Regions from separate parts of the Variovorax sp. DAIF25 genome, predicted to be linked through region 1. Evidence: riboswitches for the same ligand, from Rfam matches in the RefSeq annotation. Region 1 holds a riboswitch; the other holds the start of a gene.
The links. Region 1 has a riboswitch for glycine ahead of gcvT (glycine cleavage system aminomethyltransferase GcvT). Riboswitches for the same ligand answer to the same signal wherever they lie in the genome.
Positions count from the first base shown of each region.

Region 1 (7,686 bases):
CCCTCTTCCTATTCGCTGATCCGCGACGGCGTGGACGAGCGGCGCCGCGCCCGCGCGCTCTCGGTCTACACCATGTCGATGATGCTGGGCACCGGCCTGTCGCTGGTGCTCGGCGGGCCGCTGCTGCACCTGGTACAGGCCTCGGGCATCCATGCGCTGCCCTTCGTCGGCGAGGTCTCGGCCTGGCAGCTGACGCTGTTCATGATCGGCGTGGCCGGCCTGCCGCTGAGCCTGCTGATCTTCTGCTTCAAGGACCCGCGCTCGCAGCGCGATGCGGCCGCCCGTCCGCAGGAGAGCCTGCGCACCGTGCTGCGCTGGCTGGCCGACCAGCGGCGGCTGTTCGTGCCGCTGTTCGCCTTCGCGGTCGGCAGCTCGATGATCGGCTTCGGCATGGCGGCCTGGATACCCACCATGATCGCGCGCCGCTGGGGCCTGGAGCTGCGCGACATCGGCCTGATGCAGGGCGGCCTGCTGCTGACGATGGGCCCGCTCGGGCTGTGGCTGGTCGGCGTGGCGCTCGACCGTGCCACCGGACTCGCGGCGGTCGCGCGCATCGGCGCGGCGGTGGCCGCGGCCACCACGCTGTTCAGCGTGTCGATGTGCCTGACCGGCGACCTCACGGCCTTCTGGCTGCTCGACGCGCTCGTGGTGCTGTGCTCGTGGAGCTTCATGGCGGTCGCCTCGACCTTCGTGGCGCGCACCGTGCCGGCCGGCGGCATCGGCATGGTGATGGCGATCGTGCTGGTGCTCAACGGGCTGATCGCCCAGTCGGGCTCGCCCACGCTGATCGCACTGGTGGCACGCCATCTCTACGACGGCCAGGCGCTGGCCCTGCCCTCGGCGATGGCCACGGTGTTCGCGCTGTCGGGCTGCATCGCGGTCGGCGCGGCGCTGCTGCTCGGCGGCCGGCTCGCGCGGCGCGAGACGTCGGGCGTGATCCTCGAGCGGCGGATGTCGTCGTGATCCCGCAGCAGCCTTCCGGGAGCCACACCTCATGATCCAACGCAACACCCAGGCCCTGCTGCTCGCCCTGTCGGGACTCTCGCTGGCGCAGGGCGCGCAGGCGCAATCGGAACTCAAGCTGTCGGGCCTGCTCGGCAGCGGCGTGCTCTACACCCGCGACTCGGGCGGCCGCAGCCAGCTGCAGATGACCTCGACACATGCCGCGCCCTTCCTGGCGCTGACCGGCAGCGAATCGCTGGGCGGCGACCTGCGCGCGATCTTCCGCTGGAGCAACTCGGTCTTCGTCGACAGCGGAACCCTCGCGCCGCTCGAGAGCTACATGGGCCTGAGTTCGGGCACCTGGGGCACGCTCACGCTGGGCGCGATGTACGACCTGCTCGCCGACGCGACGCCCTTCACCTCGGAGCGCTACACCTCGCTGCTCGCCACGCATCCCGGCAACCTGGACCGCACGGTCGGCAACTCGCTGAGCAACCTCGTCAAGTACAAGTCGCCGGTGTTCGGCGGCTTCCAGTTCGGCGCCATGTACGGCTTCGCGGAGGCGGACTCGACCACCAACGTCGGGCGCGCCGTCGGCGCGGAACTCAGCTATGCCAGCGGGTCGCTGCAGGCGCTCGCGATCTGGGAGTCGGTCAAGGGCATCCCATATGCGCCCGCCACCCGGCTCGGCGTACCCAGTCTCTACGGCGTCGACTTCGCCAAGGCCCCGGGCACGACCCTGTCGCAGACGCAGGACACGGCCACGGTCGGGCTGGCCTACACCAGCGACGGCTGGCGCTGGATGGGCAACTACAGCCACACGCGCCTGTCGGCGGCAGGGCTGCAGCAGACGGAGACCGCGCGAACCCTCGACGTCGGTGCCTACAAGTACCTCACGAACCAGCTGCGCATCGGCGGCGGCTATTCGCTCACCAGGCTCGCGAGCTACCGCTGGGACCAGGTGCACGGCCACGTCGACTACGCGCTGTCCAAGCGCACGAGCCTCTACCTGCTCGGCGTGCTGCAGAAGGCGGGGCCCGGGCAGAAGGCGGTGCTGCGCAGCCAGGCCGTCGCGGGCGGCCGCCGCCAGTCGGCGTTCGAAGTCGGCATGACGCACGCCTTCTAAAAAGCTTTCTTCCAAGGAGATCGAGTGACCGGAGATTCAATGCAGTGGGACGTGATCGTCGTCGGCGGCGGCCCCTCGGGCCTGACCGTGGCGGCCGAGTTGGCGGGTTCGGGTGCGCGCACGCTGGTGCTGGAGCGGCGCATCGAGGGCGTGCAGTCGCGCGCGGGCACGCTGCTGCCGCGCGTGCTCGAGCTGTTCGATGCACGCGGCATCGCCGACCGCTTCATCGAGCGGACGAGGCAGATCCTCGACTACCCGTTCCGTTCGAGCCACATCTGGGCCGGCTTCCAGTCGATCGAGTGGGAGCACCTCGACACCCGCTTCGGCTTCACGCTCGGGCTGCCGCAGAACATGACCGAGGAGATCCTCTGGGACTGGGCGGCCGAGAGCGGCGCCGAGCTTCGCCGCGGTGCCGAGCTGCGCACGGTGCGGCAGGACACGGAGGGCGTGGAGATCGAGGTGGCCGACCCGTCGGGCGCGACATCGACCCTGCGCGCCAGCTACCTGGTGGGCGCCGACGGCGGCCGCAGCACCGTGCGAACCCAGTGCGGCATGCCCTTCGAGGGCCACTCGGGCACCTTTCGCGGCATCGTGATCGACGCCGAACTCAGCGCGCCCTGGCCCGGCGGCCGCACCGGCGCCGACAACGAGATGGGCTGGGTGCGCGGCTATGCCTTCGGCGAAGGCATCACGCGCTTCAACATCGTGCACCGCGACCGGCGCCATGCCGCCAAGGACGAGCCTGTGACACTCGAGGAGGCCAGGCAGTGCCTGCGCGACGTGCTCGGCAGCGACTACGGCATCGAGGGCTTCCGCTGGGCCTCGCGCTTCGACGACCAGATGCGCGCCGTGCCGCGCCTGCGCCAGGGGCGCGTGTTCCTGGTCGGCGAGTCGGCACGCATCCACTACCCGGCCAGCGGCGTCGGCATGAACTTCTGCCTGCAGGATGCCTTCAACCTGGGCTGGAAGCTCGCGAACGTCGTCACGGGCGTGGCCGACGAGGCCACGCTGGACAGCTACGACGCCGAGCGCCTGCCGGTGATGCATGCGCTGCTCGAGAGCGTGAAGGCGCAGTGCGTGCTGCAGTTCAACTTCGAGCCCGATGCGGTGGCGCTCAAGCGCCGGCTCGCGCGGCACATCATTCCGCTGCCCGAGGTGCAGCGCCAGTTGGTGCTGGAGCTGTGCGGGCTCGAGCAGCCCTACCCCGGTCGCGCGGGAGAAACCGACCGCCACCCGCTGGCAGGCCAGCGGCTGCCCGACTTCGACCTCGTCACGCGCGAAGGCCGCTCGGTGCGCGTCGCCGAGCTGCTGCGCGAGCGGCGCTTTTTGCTGCTCGATCTCGAGGGCAATTCGCGGCAGTTCGAATCGCTGGACCTGAAGGGCCTGCCCGTGACCCTGCTGCCGGCCCGCGTGGCGCATGTGCCGCCCGCCATGCGCGGCGTGCAGGCGATGCTGGTGCGGCCCGATGCCTATGTGGCCTGGGCCAGCGCGGACGTGGCGCGCGCCACCGAGGTCGAGACCGAACTCTCGCGCTGGATGAAGAGGTGATGCGATGAAGAACGACCACAGGCCACTGCTGATCGCGGGCGGCTGGGTGCTGAGCATGGACCCGGACATCGGCGAGCTGCGCCGCGGCGACGTGCTGATCGAGGGCGAGCGCATCGTCGCGATCGCGCCGAGCATCGATGCTCCCCAGGCCGAGCGGATCGAGGCCGACCGCATGATCGTGCTGCCCGGCTTCGTCGACACCCATCGCCACACCTGGCAGAGCTGCGTGCGGCATCGCTATGCCGACATCGATTCGCAGGTCTACTTCGCCGAGATGCTGGGCGCCAAGGGCGCGGCCTACCGGCCCGAGGACGTCTACACCGGCACCTTGCTGGGGGCGGTCGCGGCACTCGACAGCGGCATCACCACGATGCTCGACTGGTCGCACGTGCAGAACAGCCCCGAGCATTCCGACGCGGCGATCGCGGCGCTGCGCGACGCCGGCATCCGCGGCGTGTTCGCGCACGGCTGGCCGCTGGTCGACGGCGCCTCGTGGATGTTCGGCAGCGAGCGCGGCCATCCGCAGGACATCCGGCGGCTGCGCGAGCGCTACTTCTCGAGCGACGACCAGCTGCTCACGCTCGCGATGGCCGCGCGCGGCCCCGAGATGGCGCAGCGCGAGACCTGGCTCGGCGACCTTCGGCTGGCGCGCGAACTCGGCATCCGCTCGAGCATCCACATGGGCGCCTACGCACGCAATGCCGCCGTGCGCGGCATCGCGCAGATGCACGAGGCCGGCGTGCTCGGCGACGACCTGACCTTCGTGCACTGCTGCTGCTCGCACCACGACGAGTTCTCGATGATGGCCGACGCCGGCGTCAGCGCCTCGCTCGGCGTGCACTGCGAACTCAATGCGCAGGGCATGGGTGACATCCCGTTCGACCGGCTGCTGGCCGTGGGCATCCGGCCCAGCCTCAGCGGCGACACCGAGACCAAGTGCGCGGGCGACATGTTCACGCAGATGCGCCATGCCCTGGCCTATTACCGCTCGTGGATGGGCGGCGGCCATTCGAAGACGAAGAACGCCCCGGCGACGCTGGGCCTGCGCGATGTGCTCGGTTTCGCCACCCTGGCCGGCGCGCAGGCGAACGGGCTCGCGCACAAGGTGGGCTCGCTCACGCCGGGCAAGCAGGCCGACGTGGTGCTGATCCGCGCCGACGACCTGAACCTGGCGCCGGTCTCCGACGCAGTGGGCGCGGTGGTGCTGGGCGCCCATCCGGGCAATGTCGACAGCGTGTTCGTCGCGGGCCGGCCGGTGAAGCGCGACGGCCGGCTGCTCGATGTGGACCTCGATCGGCTGCGTCGGCGCGCGGCGGATTCGCAGGCCTATGTGCTGGGGCTGGCATGAGCGCCGCGCTCGATCCCCAGCTCGCGACGATCGTCGCGGCCATGCGCGCCCACGGGGCCCCACCACCGTTCTCGGGCACGCCCGCCGAAGCGCGCGAACGCATGCGCCGCGCGGTGATGGCGGCGCGCGAGCGCACGACGCTGCCGGTCGTGGCTTCCACCGAGGACCGCGTCGCCGAACACCGGGGCCTGCGCGTGCCGGTGCGGGTCTACCGGCCCGTCTCGGCCGAGGCCATGCTGCCGACCGTGGTGTTCCTGCACGGCGGCGGTTTCGTGCTCGGCAGCGTCGAGCTGATGGACGACATCGCGCGCAAGCTCTGCCGCGACGTCGAGGCCGTGGTGGTCTCGGTGGACTACAGGCTGGCGCCCGAGCACCCGTTCCCGGCCGCGCACGACGATGCCCTGGCCGCGACCCGCTGGGCGCTGGACCATGCACAAACCCTCGGCGGCGATCCGTCCCGGGTCGCCCTGGCCGGCGAGAGCGCGGGCGCCAACCTGGCGGCCTGCGCCGCGCTGGCGCTGCGCGGCCATGCGCGGCCACTGGCGGCCCAGCTGCTGGTGGTGCCGGGCCTGGACATGGCGCGCGACGTGGCCGCGATCGAGGCCCGCGGCATCGACCACCCGATGCTCGCGCCCGCCGACCTGCGCGAGATCGCCCGGCTCTGCATGGGCGCCTCGGCCCGCCGCGCCGCCGAGGTGCCGCCCTCCCCGCTGCGCGCGGCGGAGCTCGCGGGCCTGCCGCCGACCCTGATCGCCGTCGCCGGCCACGACCCGCTGCGCGAGGAAGGCCTGGCCTACGCGCACCGGCTCGAGGCGGCCGGCATCCCGACCCGGCTGCTGGCCTTCGACGACATGTTCCACCCGTTCTTCGGCTTCTTCGCCCACTCGGCCGCCGCCGGCCGGGCCCATGACGCCATCTGCCGGGCGCTGTCGGACCGGCTGCGCGGCCGCGGCTGAGGCGGCCCGCAATCCACTACACTCGCCGGGGTCAGGAGAGAGCCCCGCACGGGGCCGCCGAAGGCGCAGGGAACCCCCGAACGCTCAGGCAAAAGGACTGACACAGCGCCGGCCTTCGCGGGACGGCGTTTCCTTGCTGGAGAGAGGCCGGTGCCGCAGGCGCCCGGTCCACCGAAGGAGCAAACCCCGATCGTGGGGCGAATCTCTCAGGTAAAGCGGACAGCAGGGGTGGCCCCATGGCGCGAGCCATGGCATTCGATTGCTGCCCCCAGGAGTGCCCCGTGGCTGCTTCCGCCCCCGAATCCGAACTGCTCAAGACCCCGCTGCACGCGCTGCACCTGGAACTCGGCGCCCGCATGGTGCCCTTCGCCGGCTATTCGATGCCGGTCCAGTACCCGGCCGGCCTGATGGCCGAGCACAGGCACACGCGCGAGGCTGCGGGCCTGTTCGACATCTCCCACATGGGCCAGCTGCGCCTGTCCGGCCCCGATGCCGCGGCCGCCTTCGAGACCCTGATGCCGGTCGACGTGATCGACCTGCCCGCGGGCAAGCAGCGCTACGGCCTGCTGCTCGACGACCAGGGCGGCATCCTCGACGACCTGATGTTCTTCAACGAAGGCAACGGCTCGCTGTTCGTGATCGTCAACGGCGCCTGCAAGGTGGCCGACATCGCCCATATCCAGCAGAAGATCGGCCAGCGCTGCCAGGTGCAGCCGCTGCCCGAGCAGGCGCTGCTCGCGCTGCAGGGCCCACAGGCCGCGGCCACGCTGGCGCGGCTCTCGCCCGGTATCGAGCGCTTCGTGTTCATGACCGGCGGCGCGGTGCAGATCGGCGGCATAGCCGCCTTCGTCACGCGCAGCGGCTACACCGGCGAGGACGGCTTCGAGATCTCGGTCGCCGCGAAGGACGCCGACGCGCTGGCGCGGCTGCTGCTGGCCCAGCCCGAGGTCAAGCCCATCGGCCTGGGCGCGCGCAACTCGCTGCGGCTCGAGGCCGGCCTGTGCCTCTACGGCAGCGACATCGACACCAGCACCACGCCGATCGAGGCCTCGCTCAACTGGGCGATCCAGAAGGTGCGCCGCAACGGCGGCGCGCGCGCGGGCGGCTTCCCCGGCGCCGAGAAGATCCTGGCCCAGCTCGTGGCAGCCACCGGCGCCGCCGGCCACCTCGACCACGACACCCTGAAGCGCCGCCGCGTCGGCCTGGTCGCGCTCGAGCGCATCCCGGTGCGCGACGGCACGCCGCTCCAGTCCTTCGAGGGCCAGGACATCGGCCAGGTCACCAGCGGCCTGCTGGGCCCGACGGCCGACCGGCCGGTCGCCATGGGCTACGTGGCCACCGCCTTCGCCGAGCCCGGCACCCGGGTGCAGGCCATCGTGCGCGGCAAGCCGGTGCCGATGGAGGTCTCGACCCTGCCCTTCGTGCCGACGCGCTACTACCGCGGCTGACGACCGGACATCCGGCGGACCGCCGTCGCGGCTAACCTACGCCCCGGCATCGGCCACTTTTTATCCACGAGGAGTTTTTCAACATGAGCATCAAGTACACCAAGGACCATGAATGGGTGCAGGCCGAGGGCGGCAACGCCACGGTCGGCATCACCGTCCATGCGCAAGACGCGCTGGGCGACGTGGTCTTCGTCGACCTGCCCGAGGTCGGCAAGAGCTTCGCCCAGGGCGATGTCGCCGGCGTCGTCGAATCGGTGAAGGCCGCGGCCGACGTGTTCATGCCCGTCTCGGGCGAGATCACCGAAGTCAACGAAGCCC
Region 1 covers NZ_CP136636.1:4,696,894-4,704,579, forward strand. Annotated here, with positions in the region: gene R0232_RS21745 (MFS transporter) at 1-963, shown strand, start outside; gene R0232_RS21750 (porin) at 995-2,068, shown strand; gene R0232_RS21755 (FAD-dependent oxidoreductase) at 2,093-3,616, shown strand; gene R0232_RS21760 (amidohydrolase family protein) at 3,621-4,964, shown strand; gene R0232_RS21765 (alpha/beta hydrolase) at 4,961-5,920, shown strand; glycine riboswitch at 5,943-6,026, shown strand; glycine riboswitch at 6,047-6,153, shown strand; gene gcvT (glycine cleavage system aminomethyltransferase GcvT) at 6,169-7,368, shown strand; gene gcvH (glycine cleavage system protein GcvH) at 7,452-7,686, shown strand, end outside.

Region 2 (7,686 bases), 3.7 Mb from region 1:
CGTAGACGCTCAGCGGTCCGGTCGCATCGGCTTCCTTCCAGGGCGCGGTGCCGCTGCCGTCGAAGACATAGTCGGTCGAGTAGTGGACCATCAGCGCGCCGATCTCCTGCGCGGCCTGCGCCACCACGCCGGGCGAGGTGGCGTTGAGCTTGCGCGCGAACTCGGGCTCGCTCTCGGCCTTGTCGACGGCGGTGTGGGCGGCGGCATTGACGATCACGTCGGGGCGCACCTGCCGCACGGTGTCGGCCAGTTGCTCGGGACGGCTGAAGTCGGCGTGGAAGTCGGTGCTGTCGAAATCGAGCGCGACCAGCTCGCCCAGCGGTGCGAGGCTGCGCTGCAGTTCCCAGCCGACCTGTCCGCCCTTGCCCAGCAGCAGCAGCTTCATGCGGAAGCCTTCGCGTCGTACTGCTTCTCGACCCAGGCGCGGTAGGCGCCGCTTTGCACGTTGCGCACCCAGTCGCCGTTGGCGAGGTACCACTCGACCGTCTTGCGGATGCCGGTGTCGAAGGTCTCGGCCGGCTTCCAGCCGAGCTCGCGCTCGAGCTTGCGCGCGTCGATGGCGTAGCGGCGGTCATGGCCGGGGCGGTCGGTGACGTAGCTGATCTGTTCGGCGTAGCCCTTGCCGTCGACACGCGGACGCAACTCGTCGAGCAGCGCGCACACGGTCTTCACGATCTCGATGTTCGGCTTCTCGTTCCAGCCGCCCACGTTGTAGGTCTCGCCGAGCCGGCCCGCTTCGAGCACGCGACGGATCGCGCTGCAGTGGTCCTTGACGTAGAGCCAGTCGCGCACCTGCATGCCGTCGCCATACACGGGCAGCGGCTTGCCGGCCAGCGCGTTGACGATCATCAGCGGGATCAGCTTCTCGGGGAAATGGAAGGGGCCGTAGTTGTTCGAGCAGTTGGTGGTGAGCACCGGCAGGCCGTAGGTGTGGTGCCAGGCGCGCACGAGGTGGTCGCTCGCGGCCTTGCTGGCCGAGTACGGGCTGTTGGGCTCGTACTTGTTCTCCTCGGTGAAGGCCGGGTCGGTCTTCGAGAGCGAGCCGTAGACCTCGTCGGTCGACACGTGCAGGAAGCGGAAGGCCGCCTTCTGGTCGGCCGGCAGCGCGTTCCAGTAACCACGCACCGACTCGAGCAGTCGGAAGGTGCCGAGCACGTTGGTCTGCACGAAATCCTCGGGGCCGTGGATCGAGCGGTCCACGTGCGACTCGGCCGCGAAATTGACCACCGCGCGCGGCTTGTGCTCGGCCAGCAGGCGGTCGAGCAGCGCGCTGTCGCCAATGTCGCCCTGAACGAAGATGTGGCGCGGATCGCCCTTGAGCGAAGCCAGGGTCTCGAGATTGCCGGCGTAGGTGAGCTTGTCGAGGTTCACGACCGGTTCGTCGCCTTGCGCGATCCAGTCGAGGACGAAATTGGCGCCGATGAAGCCGGCGCCGCCGGTAACCAGGATCATGGAGTCCTCTGTGCTGTGAATTGGAGTGCCGCTTGGTCGAAAGCCGCGCTGGCGCGGCTTTCGCGGATTATCCCATCTGCCTGCAAGGCCGAATCCCGGGGTTGGCCGGTGCCCGCGGCCCGCCTACAATCGCCACCCATTGCAGGAGAGCGGGCCGCATGCATCGCGCAGGCAGCCCCACCGAAGGCGCAAACTCCCATAAACGCTCAGGTCGGCTCCACGCTCGCGCGGGGCCTGTACTGCAACCACTGAAACGCCGTCTGGAGAGCCAGCACATCGCCCATCGCGGCCGTGCTGCGCCGAAGGAGCAAGTCCGCTGCGAGGTGCAGCGGATGAAACTCTCAGGTACCGAGGACAGGGGGAGCGGCAATTGGACGGCCGTCCGGTTGCGCGCTATCTATTCAGTAGCACGACCTTCACGCCGTTCAAGCGCTTCGACCTCGAAAGGTACTTGAAATGCGCGTGATCGTATTGGGCGCCGGCCTGCTCGGCGTGACCTCGGCCTACTACCTCCAGCAACTCGGCCACGAAGTGACCGTGATCGACCGGCAGGCCACCCCGGCCGCCGAAACCAGCTTCGCCAACGGTGGCCAGATCTCGGTGAGCCATGCCGAGCCCTGGGCCAATCCCAGCGCGCCGCTCAAGGTGCTGCAGTGGCTGGGCAAGGAAGACGCCCCGCTGCTGTTCCGCATCCGCGCCGACATGCGCCAGTGGCTCTGGGGCCTGCAGTTCCTGCGCGAATGCACGCCCGCGCGCACGCGCCACAACATCGAACAGATCGTGCGCCTGGGCACCTACAGCCGTGACACCCTGCAGCAGCTGCGCCGCGACACCGGCATCCGCTACGACGAGCGCACGCAGGGCATCCTGCACTTCTACACGACGCAAAAGGAGTTCGACGGCGCCCTCGCGCCCGCCGAGCAGATGCGCGCGCTGGGCTGCGAGCGCCAGGTGATCTCGGCCGACGAGGCCGTGAAGCTCGAGCCCGCGCTGGCCCACATCCGGCCGCAGCTGGCCGGTGCCACCTACACGGCCGAGGACGAGTCGGGCGACGCCAACCGCTTCGCGCGCGAACTCGCGCGGCTCGCGGCCGAGGCCGGCGTGAAGTTCCTGATGAGCCACACCATCACCGCGCTGCGCGAGGTGGGTGGCGCGATCGACCACGTCGAGGTCACCGATGCCGAGGGCCGCTTCCAGCGCATCCGCGGCGATGCCTTCGTGATGGCGATGGGTTCGCTGAGCCCGCTGCTGGCGGCACCGCTGGGCATCCGGCTGCCGATCTATCCGGCCAAAGGCTATTCGGTCACGCTGCCGGTCAAGGACGCGAGCAAGGCCTACCAGGTCTCGTTGACCGACGACGAATACAAGCTGGTGTTCTCGCGCTACACCTCGGAGTCGGGCGACCGCATGCGCATCGCCGGCACGGCCGAGCTCAACGGCTACGACCGCGACCTCAACCGCGTGCGCTGCGAAGCTATCGTGCGCCGCGTCGAGCAACTGTTCCCCGGCGCCGGCGACACCACGCAAGCCCAGTTCTGGACCGGCCTGCGCCCGGCGACGCCGAGCAACGTGCCGCTGATCGGCCGCACCAAGCTCGCGAACCTCTACCTCAACACCGGCCACGGCACGCTCGGCTGGACCCATGCCTGCGGCTCGGGCAAGTCGATCGCGCGCATCGTGAGCGGGCTGGTGCCGGAGGTGGATTTCGCGTTCGCTGGGATGCCCAGGGGCGTGGCGGGCATCGCCCAGCCCGCGCTGGGCTGAGCCTCCGAAGCAAGGCGGACCCGTCAGTCGTCCGCCGTGAACACCGTCAGCACCCCCGTGTAGCCATACACGTGGTGCCGCGCGATCTCGCCCGCGGCGAAGAAGCCGACCAGCGGCACGTCGCCCAGCGCGTGGCGCACGATCTGCAGCTCGGCGCCGGGCGCGCCGAAGTGCGGGCCGCCGCGGCCCGAGCAGCTCACGTAGACGGCGCCGGCGATGCGCCGCGCGGGATGCGGCGCCGCCTCGGCCTCGCCGGCGGCGACGGCGCGCGCGGTGGCCAGGGTCTGTTCCTCGGGCTCGAGCTCCTCGCGGATCTCGGCGCAGATGCGCATCAGGTCGGCGCGCGCGGCCTGGGCGTTGCGGCGGCAGAAGCTCAGGCGCATGCCGGCCTCGGCCACGTCGGCGATCGCGATGCCGCGGCGCGTGGGGTCGAGGCCGATGATGTGGCGCACCAGCACGTCGGCGCCGAGGTCGCCGGTGCGGCGGATGCCGTCGCTGCCGGCATCGACCAGGCCCACCAGGGTGGCGCGCACGGCCTCGATGGCTTCCTGCGGCCGCTCGAGCGAGACCTGCAGGTCGGCCAGCAGCACGTCGAGCGCGGGCTCGCCGTCGAGCTGCAGCACCAGGTTGCCGTCGGCCTCGGTGATCTCGCGCTCGCGCGCGCTGCCCGAGCGCAATGGCTGGCAGCCCTGCGTGACGCGCGACACCAGCCGCACGCCCTCGCCGAACACCACGCCCGACAGGCCGCCCGAGAACACGCCGCCGGCCGCACCCTGGCCGCGGATGTTGCCGTTGCCGCCGACCGCGAATTGCAGCGCGCCGCCGCGGCCCGAGGAGAGGCCGCCGAACAGGTAGCCGGTGTCGGTGCGCCCGGCCATCTCGCCGATGAGCTCGGTCAGGTCGGGGGTGGCGGGGTCGGCATGCACCAGCGCCGTGTGGGCCTCGAAGCCGCTCATCTCGGAACTCGCCAGCGGCGCCACGCCCGAGAACACGCGGTACTGGTCGCTCGGCAGCGCGCAGAGCATCAGGCTCAGGCCGGGTTCGTCGAAGTACTCGGCATTGTTGGCCGACACGCCGATGCCCACGGTGCCCGCCCAGTCGGTCACCTCGGGCAGCTCGGCGCTCAGGTGGTCGAGGATCTCCTGCGCATCGACCGCATAGTGGTCGGTGATGTAGAGCAGCCCGAGGGTGGGTGCCGAGGCGTAGTCGGGCAGCGCCATCTGCGCGCGCAGCTGGGCCAGCACAAGGCCGGCCGCCATGCGCCATTGCGGATGGGTGGCGTGACCGGAGGGAAACAACTTCATCGTGCCAACCTGCTTCGTTCGATGTTCAGGACAAGGCGGCTCAGCGTCGGCCGCCCGTTCGCTTGCGGGCCGCGGGCGCCGCGGCCGGCTTCTTCGCCGCCGGTCGCTTGGCGGCCGTCGAGGCCTTGCGGGGGGTGGACTTGCGCGAGGCGCTCGCGGTTCCGATGGCCTTGCCGACGGCGTCGGCCAGCGGCTGGGTCACGGCCGGCATCTTGAGCTGGGCCGCGTCCTGCAGCGCGGTGCTCGCGATCTGCTGGAACTGCTCGGTCAGCGAGCCCCACCACTTGAGCGGGTCGACGGCACCGCCGGCGGCATCGCCCGTGGCGGACTTCGAGGCGGCCTTGGCGGCCGGTTTGGCCTTGCGGCGCGGCGGCGGAGCCTCTTCCTCTTCTTCCTCCTCCTCGTCGAGTTCCTCTTCGTCCTCGAACTCGACCTCGGGTTCGGGCGCCGCGGCCGGCGCGGCCGCCGGCGCCGGGCTGACCGCCGTGGCCGCCGCATTCGCCTGCCGCGTGAACACGCCCGCGAGGTCCTCCATGCGCACGTTCATGCCGCGCAGGGTGGACAGCGTCATCTTCTGCACCTCGAGCGCCTGGATCGTGGCCTTGAGCGCATGGCCGTTCTGCTCGAGCCAGTACTGCACCGTCTTGAGTTCCTGGATGCGCTTGTCGACCTCCTCCACGCTCATGGTGGGCGCCACCCAGCTCGCCAGGCTCGGGATGCCGGGCACGGAACCGGCGCCGCTCGCGCCGGCCGCGAGGTTCTTGAGGAAGTCGAAGCCGGGTACGAACTGGCTGAAATCGAAGGGTTGGCTGGCTTTGTTCATGCGGCAGGTCTCCGGTCTGGCGGGTGTTGTGCTGCCAGCTTACTCCAAGGCAGGGCCCGCCCCGCCCCGGATCAGAGCTCGTCGCGCGTCTTGGCGAAGACCTTCCAGAAGCTCGCGTCCTGCGAGCTCGCGAAGTTGATGCGCATCAGCGTGGTGGGCGGCCGGCGCGCATGGAACAGCGAGCCCGGCGCCAGCAGGTAGCCCTGGTCGAGCATGCGCTGGGTCAGCATGTCGGTGTCGACGCCGGTGTCGACCCAGCCGAACAGCCCCGCGGGCTCGGACGCGAAGGTGCAGCCGTGCGCCAGCACCAGCTTGGCGGCGCGCGCCCGGGCGCCCTCGAGGCGGATGCGCACGCGCTCGGCATGGCGGCGCAGCTGCCCCTGGTCGATGCACCACGAGAGCGCCCGCTCGAACAGCGCGGGCGAGGTCAGCGTGGCCAGCAGCTTGGTCTCGAGCAGCCGCTCCTTGAGCGCGGGCGAGGCGGCCAGGAAGCCGATGCGCCAGTTGGGCGCGAGGATCTTCGCGAAGCCGCTGACGTAGATGGTGCGCTGCAGCCCATCGAGGGCGCTGAGCCGCGTGGCGTGCTCGGGCGCGAGGTGGCTGTAGGTGTCGTCCTCGACGATGTGGAAGTCGTGCTCGTTGGCCAGCTTGAGCACGCGGTGCGCGCTGTTGGGCGACAGGCTGTAGCCGGTCGGGTTGTGCAGCACGCTCACGCTGACGAACAGCTTCGGGCTGTGCAGCGCGCAGTACTGCGCCATCACGTCGAGGTCGGGCCCGTCGGCGCGGCGCGGCACCGGCAGGATGCGCATGCCCAGCGCCTCGAGCCGCGCGAACTCGAGCGCCCAGCCGGGCTCCTCGACCATCACCGGATCGCCGGCGCGCAGCATGGTGCGGCTCACGATGTCCAGCGCATGGGTGGCGCCGATGGTGGTCACGATCTGGTCGGGCGCGGCCGGCACGTTGATGCCCACCAGCTTCTGCGACAGGCTGCGCCGCAGCGCCGCGTCGCCCGCGGGCTCGCCGTACTGCAGCGACAGCTCCTGCAGCATCGCGGTGCTGGTCATGCGCCGCACGGCCGTCGGCATGAACGAGGAATCGAGCCAGTCGGGCGGAAACACGCCCATGCCGGGCTGCGGCTTGTCGCTCGGGCGGTGGAACATGCTGCGGATCAGCGAGCTGGCGTCGGCCGGCGTGCGCGAGGCCATCATCTGCGTGACCATCGACATCGCGCTGATCTGCAGCGGGTCGCCGGGCGGCTGCGCCGGGTCGCGCGCAGGATCGCGGCCCGAATCGCGCACGAAGAAGCCGCGCTGGCGCCGCGCTTCCACCAGCCCGAGCGCCAGCAGCTGGTCGTAGGCCGCCACCACGGTGTAGGGGCTCACGCCCTGCTGGCGCGCGCATTCGCGCACCGAGGGCAGGCGCGCGCCCGGCAACAGCAGCCGGTTGCGGATGCGTTCGGCCAGGCGATCGGCCAACTGGGCGGTCAGCGACTGGGACGAGGTTCGTGTCAGCATCGACGTTCGATCTGTGTTGTACGCAAGGCCGATACAGATTGACTGTGTGTACGGCCATCTGTACTGGAACTGTAATGGTCCAAAGTTTAGAGTGTGTGTCATGAACTGGCAAGAATTCACCGCACTGCTGGTGCTGGCCACGGCGATGAGCTTCTCGCCCGGCCCCAACACCACGCTGTCGACCACCCTCGCGGCCAACGGCGGCCTGCCGCGCGCGATGCGCTTCGTGGTCGCGGTGCCCGTGGGCTGGACCCTGCTGCTCGCGCTGTGCGCGGCCGGCCTGGGCGCGCTGGTGATGGCGGCGCCCGCGCTGCGCTGGGCGATCAAGGCGCTGGGCATCGCCTACCTGCTGTACCTCGCGTTCAAGCTCGCCACCAGCACCACGCTGGGTCGCGCCGACGATGCCAACCTGTCGGTCGGCTTCGTGCAGGGCGTGGCACTGCAGTTCCTCAACATCAAGGCCTGGCTGCTGGCGCTCACGCTGGTGGCCGGCTGGATCGCGGGCCAGGCCGAGCCGCTGCACCGCTTCGCGATCGTCGCGCCGGTGATGCTGGTCTACGCCTTCGCGAGCAACTTCACCTATGCGCTGGCCGGCGCGCTGCTGCGCGAATGGCTGTCGAAGGGCCAGCGCCTCGCCTGGTTCAACCGTGCGATGGCCGCCGTGCTGGTGCTCACCGCCTGGTGGATGCTGCGCGTCTAGGTCCGCCATGAAGATCAAGGACGAAACCCTCGGCATGTGGCTCGGCGTGATCGGCGTGGCGCTGTTCGCGGTCACGCTACCGATGACGCGGCTGGCCACCGGCACGCAGGCGCAGCCGCAGCTCTCGCC
Region 2 covers NZ_CP136636.1:1,028,219-1,035,904, reverse strand. Annotated here, with positions in the region: gene rfbD (dTDP-4-dehydrorhamnose reductase) at 1-385, opposite strand, end outside; gene rfbB (dTDP-glucose 4,6-dehydratase) at 382-1,452, opposite strand; glycine riboswitch at 1,703-1,820, shown strand; gene R0232_RS04675 (D-amino acid dehydrogenase) at 1,909-3,216, shown strand; gene R0232_RS04670 (FIST signal transduction protein) at 3,240-4,520, opposite strand; gene R0232_RS04665 (PhaM family polyhydroxyalkanoate granule multifunctional regulatory protein) at 4,561-5,343, opposite strand; gene R0232_RS04660 (PLP-dependent aminotransferase family protein) at 5,415-6,857, opposite strand; gene R0232_RS04655 (LysE family translocator) at 6,958-7,557, shown strand; gene R0232_RS04650 (DMT family transporter) at 7,565-7,686, shown strand, end outside.
Region 2: it holds a riboswitch for glycine, as region 1 does, so the genes downstream of both, R0232_RS04675 (D-amino acid dehydrogenase) here and gcvT (glycine cleavage system aminomethyltransferase GcvT) in region 1, are expected to answer to the same signal.